2 regions of the Pallidibacillus thermolactis genome follow, and region 2 is predicted to be linked to the other one. Evidence: a T-box and tRNA genes for the amino acid it is inferred to sense, from the RefSeq annotation. Region 2 holds a T-box; the other holds one or more tRNA genes.
The links. The T-box of region 2 lies ahead of serS (serine--tRNA ligase). A T-box ahead of a tRNA ligase gene usually reads a tRNA of that ligase, here a tRNA-Ser.
Positions count from the first base shown of each region.

Region 1: it encodes a tRNA-Ser, which carries the amino acid that the T-box ahead of serS (serine--tRNA ligase) is inferred to sense. The anticodon was not compared.

Region 1 is NZ_JAOUSE010000053.1:9,535-12,742, forward strand. Features, by position in the region: gene OEV82_RS13360 (Y-family DNA polymerase) at 1-564, shown strand, start outside; gene OEV82_RS13365 (YolD-like family protein) at 633-971, shown strand; tRNA gene OEV82_RS13370 (tRNA-Ser) at 1,092-1,180, shown strand; gene OEV82_RS13375 (alpha/beta hydrolase) at 1,260-2,174, opposite strand; gene OEV82_RS13380 (hypothetical protein) at 2,235-2,366, opposite strand; gene OEV82_RS13385 (YqkE family protein) at 2,536-2,772, shown strand; gene OEV82_RS13390 (aldo/keto reductase) at 2,843-3,208, opposite strand, start outside.
Region 2 is NZ_JAOUSE010000067.1:2,778-5,985, forward strand. Features, by position in the region: gene OEV82_RS14625 (D-alanyl-D-alanine carboxypeptidase family protein) at 203-1,474, shown strand; T-box leader at 1,527-1,758, shown strand; gene serS (serine--tRNA ligase) at 1,810-3,084, shown strand.

The DNA.
Region 1 (3,208 bases), on a different contig from region 2:
GGTAACCAATTGTATTACCATGCTTGGGGGGTGGATTTGTCGGAAATTGGTGCACCGATTATGGATGGGCAAATTAGTTTCGGGAAAAGCCAAATATTACTGCGAGATTATAAAAAAGTCACAGAAATCAAAACGGTTATTTTGGAAATGTGTGAAGAAGTGGCAAGGAGAGCACGAAATCATCGGTGTGTCGGACGAACCATTACGCTCACAATAGGTTATAGTCATGAAGAGCTAGGCGGTGGATTTAATCGTGCCAAAACAATCGATATACCGACGAATATAACAATGGATCTTTATCGAATTTGTGTTGAATTGTTTGATCGGTTTTATGATGGTCGAACAGTGCGACAAATCGCGATTTCCCTTTCCAATATTAGTCCTGATGAAAATGTTCAACTCAATCTTTTTGAACCAAACCTATGGAAAAGAAAAAAATTAGGTTATACCGTTGATGGCATTCGAAAACGATTTGGTTCTGATTCAATATTAAGGGCTGTTTCGTATACAGAAGCGGGTACGACAAGACGTAGAGCGCAACTTGTTGGTGGTCATAAAGCATAAAACATAACCGTTTCTTTTTCATTCCTATAACCACTGAAATAAAAGAAATGGGAAAGGAGGATAAGACAATGATTCGTGATCGTGGTCGCATCAAATGGACATCTTTAATGTTGCCGGAACATGTTAAAATGCTACGGGATTGGGCAAATGAAGATATGTGGGAAAAACCAAAAGAAATAGACGAACAAAAATTAGAGGAAATGAACGAAACGATGAAGCGAGCTATCGAATTGAAGCAAAAAGTAGCTGTTTATCACTATAACAATAATGAGTATCATTATGAAGTTGTAACAGGTACCATTCATTCCTATGATCTTATAATAAAAGAGCTGCAGTTGATTGATGAAAAGGGGGAAATTCATGAAATCTCGTTAAAACAAATTAACGATATTGATTTAGTAGATTAATTTTATAAAAAAACAGTACACAAAGAATTTCAGAAAAATAACATTTGTGTACTGTTTAAAAAATAATAGACAAAACGTAAAAACTCTTGTATAATATTACATGTTCTTAAAAGAAGTTATGGAGAAGTACCCAAGTGGTTGTAAGGGGACGCACTCGAAATGCGTTAGGGCGGGTGACCGTCGCGTGGGTTCGAATCCCACCTTCTCCGTTAATAAAAAGGATTTGAGTACACCATGGTGTACTCAAATCCTTTTTTTATTTATTAAGGTTGTGATATTTGAAACAGACTAAAAAACATATTTTTTGAGAAAAATATCGATCGCTTCTTCATATTCTTTTCGATTTTCATTCAGTGATTGGGCATGAGCGCCGTTTTTTGCCATAAAAAGCATTTTGGGTCCTTTTTTTTGTTTATATAAATCTTTTGTCATATAAGGTAATATATAATCATCCTTTTCACTGTGAATAAAAAGAATGGGTTGAGGAATTTGATCGACAACAGAAATCGGTGAAACGTCTTTAAATGAATATTTAGCGCGTATTTTGATAAAGAAATCCCCAAGAGGTAAAAACAGTTTTGTTGGTAAAATTTTAGTCTCACATTTTAATTGATAACTGAGGAGTTCTTCTAAGTCAGAGAATGGGCAATCCACAACATAAAAATCAGCTCGATTATCGAGCTCACCGGCATAAAGAAGGGTTGTGGCAGCTCCCATTGATTCACCATGAATACCTACTGTAATATCGTTTCCTTCATGTTCGTAAACCCAATCCACAACAGCTTTTAAATCAAACTTTTCGAAATAACCGTAACTTGTTGTGTTACCTCCAGTTTTGCCGTGTCGGCGTTGATCGTAAAGAATAACATTAAACCCACGATCAAGGAAAAGATTGGCATATTTCATAGAACTCATTTTTGATTCAGTAACACCGTGACTAAAAATAACAAATTGTTTTGCTTCAAATGGTTTAATTACAACAGCATTAATTTTATAACCATATGGTGAAGAAATCCAAATTTCCTTTTTCGGTAAATTTTCGAAGGCAACTGGATGAATATGGTTTAATTTTGTATCTCGATCAACAATTTCCTTTTCATCTTTTTTCTTAATATGAATTACTCGTTCTGAAAAATAAGTCCCGAAGGCTGTGGCAGCTGCACCAATAACGGTAAGCCCTGTTAAAATTGATTTCTTTTTCACACTGACCCCTCCAAATTAACTTGGCTGCAATAGATGCAGCCAAGTTAATAAGAACCTTCATTATTGTTTGGAATTTTGTGTCTTTGTTGGGTGAATGGCATTTTCTAAGTCTTCAACCGCAATTTGTTTTTTTACTGTATCTGCGTATGGTTTCCCTTTTTGGCTGTATCCTTTATCACGTTTCCTGCTCATACGAATTCTCCTTTCCAAGTCATCCTTTGTATTTTAAGGAGAATATGAAAAATTATTCACGGAAACGAGATGATGTAATTTTTGATATAATAAAGGATGATAACCATATTTTAGCGAACTTTCAAAGTATTATGCAACAAATTTATGAATAGTAGGGGAGTTAAACATTATGAAAAAACAACAACGAAGGAAAAAGGATGATAAACAAGCCGTTCTAAAAGATACTTTAAACCATGATTTATTACAAAAACTTAAAGAAACAAAGAAACAATTAGAACAACAAGAACAGAAGAGAAAAGAAGAAGCAATAACAAGAAAGAGAGAGGAAAAAAGATTGCGTGAGAAAAACAAATCCTTTGAGGAATTGTTAAACGAAAGTGACTTAGATTGGCGCAAATTTAAATAGAAAAAAGGGGCTGAATGTGAAGCCCCTGAATTTTACTAGAATTTCCAATAGAGAGCAAGGTATTTATTAATTAAGGGTGAATTCGGTGTTGTGTGTACCCATCTGACTTTGTTAAATCTTTAATAAACTGAAGTTCCTCACTTGTTAGCGGTTGCGATTGAACGGCAGCAACATTTTCTTTTAATTGCTCGATACTACTGGCGCCAGTTACGCAGGAGGCTACAACAGGATTTGCAAGTACGTATTGAAGGCTGACTGCTGTCATTGTCCGATCTCTTGCTAGCTTTTTCTTTAACGTAGATAATATTTCTTTCAATTCATTGTAAGAATAATGTAAATAGCCGTTTTCTTTGACTGCATTTGAAGCTTTACTTAAAAGAGCATCACTGAGTAGCCCTTTCGCGAGTACCCCTCTTGCAACGATATGAATCCCTCT
Region 2 (3,208 bases):
CGATTAAAATGAATAATGAAAATCCCATTAATTTTGATGGGATTTTTTTTCTGATTAGGATAAGTCTATTTTTTTAAAAAAAGATATGATAAACTATTCAAGGAGAAAAAAATGGAAACTTACAAATTTGGAGGGAGATTTGTTGACAACGATAATAAAAAGACTATTTATATATACGCTACTAATCTTTTTTATTTTACCTATGATAACGGGAGTAAAAACTGCATCTGCTGCAAGTAATGACCCATTAAATTTAGAAGCAGAGGCAGCTATTTTAATAGACGCAGAAACAGGAAAAGTATTATATGAAAAAAATGCCGATAAACGTTTGGGCGTTGCCAGCATGTCAAAAATGATGACTGAATATTTGGTATTAGAGTCCATCGCTGATGGGAAAATTAAATGGGACCAAAAAGTATTAATAAGTGAGTTTATACATAAACTTTCCAGTCCAAATTTAGGATTATCAACCGTTGGATTAACGGAGGGTGAAGAGTATACCGTTAAAGAATTATACGAATCAATGGCGATCCATTCTGCCAATGCTTCAACCGTTGCTTTAGCAGAGTTAGTAGCAGGAAGCGAAGAAAACTTTGTAAAGATGATGAATGAAAAGGCGGAAGAACTTGGACTAGAAAACTATTATTTTGTGAATTCAACCGGTTTAAATAACTCTGATATGTTGGGGCGTCATCCTGCTGGAACAGATGAAAATGAAGAAAATCTAATGTCTGCACGTGATACGGCAAAGCTTGCTTACCATTTATTGAAAGATTACCCGGAAGTATTAGAAATTGCTAGTAAACCTGAGTTGAATTTTAGAGGTACTGTATATAAAAACTTTAACTGGATGCTTCCAGGTTTAATCTATGAATACAAAGGTGTCGATGGATTAAAAACAGGTTCGACAAACTTTGCTGGTTACGGTTTCACAGCAACAGCTATACTAGACGGACAACGATATATTTCTGTTGTTATGAAAACCCCAAGTCAAGCTGCACGATTTACAGATACTAGAAATATATTAAATTATGCTAAAGGGAATTTTGGAAAAACTGAAGTTGTAACTGAAAATAAAGCAATTAAAGGAAATGAATCTCTAGCAGTAGACAAAGGTAAAGAAAACTCTGTAAAAGTAGCACCTAAAAATTCATTAGATTTAGTTATAAAAAATGGTGAAGAAGAGAATTATAAAGCTAAAGTTGTAATTGATAAAGAAAAACTAAATGAAAATGGTGAATTAACTGCACCAGTTAAAAAAGGTGACGTTGTTGGTTATGTTACCTATGAATATACTGGGGAAGGTGAAGATTTAGGATTTCTGTACAAAGATAAACCAATTAAAGTTGATTTAGTTGCAACAGAAGATGTAGAAAAAGCGAACTGGTTTGTATTAATGTTCCGGAGTATCGGTGATTTCCTTGTTGGATTATGGGACGGTATTACGTCTACTGTTGCTGGGTGGTTTTCATAAAAAGTTGAATATTTCCTAATGATGAGATAAAATATGAAATAACAAACTTAATAAAGGATCAATGAGAGGAAGTAGTAGTAAGTATGTGCTTTAAGAGAGCCGATGGTTGGTGGAAATCGGTAGCGGCAACTTACGAATCCGTCCTCGAGAGTAGTACGTAAAGCCTTGAAGAAAGGAAAGTACTACCGGTATAAACCGTTATTTAACTAAGAGGCAGACTAATCAAAGTGTGATTAATCTGCAATTAGGGTGGCAACGCGGGATTATAAACTCTCGTCCCTTTTGTATAGGGATGAGAGTTTTTTTATATAAAAAATTCAATGGAGGAAAAGAAGATGTTAGATATTAAACTTTTACGTTCAAATTTTGAAGAAGTAAAAGCAAAACTTCAACATCGTGGGGAAGATTTAACAGATTTGGACAAATTTGGTGAGTTAGATGCAAAAAGACGTAAACTGATTGTTGAAAGCGAGTCTTTAAAAAATCGGAGAAATGAAGTATCTAGTCAAATTGCTGTCTTGAAAAGAGAGAAAAAAGATGCAGATCACCTCATCAAAGAGATGCGAGAGGTAGGAGATCAAATTAAAAAATTGGATGACGAATTACGAGTAATAGAAGAAGAGTTAAATCAACTATTATTATCTATCCCAAATTTAGCGCATGAAAGTGTACCGGTTGGGGAAACAGAGGATGATAATGTTGAAATTCGTAAATGGGGTGAAATTCCTACCTTTGATTTCGAAGTTAAACCACACTGGGATGTAGCAACAAATTTAAATCTAATTGATTTTGAACGAGCTGCTAAAGTAACTGGTAGTCGCTTTGTATTTTATAAAGGTGCAGCTGCTAAGTTAGAGCGAGCATTAGCTTCTTTCATGTTGGATCTTCATACTGAAGAACATGGATATATAGAAATGCTGCCACCATATTTAGTTAACCGAAATAGTTTAATCGGTACTGGCCAATTACCAAAATTTCAAGAAGATGTCTTTTTAGTAGAAGAGGAAGACTATTTTCTCATTCCAACAGCAGAAGTTCCAGTTACAAACTATTTCCGGGATGAAATTTTAAATGTTGATGATTTACCAATTAAATTTGCAGCATATAGTGCTTGTTTCCGATCGGAAGCTGGATCTGCAGGTCGTGATACGAGGGGGTTAATTCGTCAACATCAGTTCAATAAAGTCGAGTTAGTAAAATTTGTTAAACCAGAAGATTCTTATGATGAACTTGAGAAATTAACGCGAGATGCTGAACGAGTTTTGCAATTGCTTGAACTTCCATATCGAGTCGTATCAATTTGTACTGGTGACTTAGGCTTTACTGCAGCAAAAAAATATGATTTGGAAGTATGGTTGCCAAGCTATAACACTTACAGAGAAATTTCTTCTTGTAGTAATTTTGAAGATTTCCAAGCAAGACGAGCAAATATTCGCTTTAGAAGAGAGCCAAAAGCGAAACCCGAATTTGTTCATACATTAAACGGCTCTGGTCTAGCGATCGGTCGTACAGTTGCAGCAATATTAGAAAATTATCAACAGCCAGATGGTCGAGTTAAAATTCCAGAAGCGTTAAGACCATATATGGGTGGTAAGGAATATATTGGTTAATTTAATTATGAATAACAAGGGGCGTAAAAGAAGAACATAGTTTTAGATAGTGTTTGCCCCTTCTTTTTAACATATAAAGTATTGACTTCAAAAAAATGTTATGTTAAAATAATAAAGTCCGATG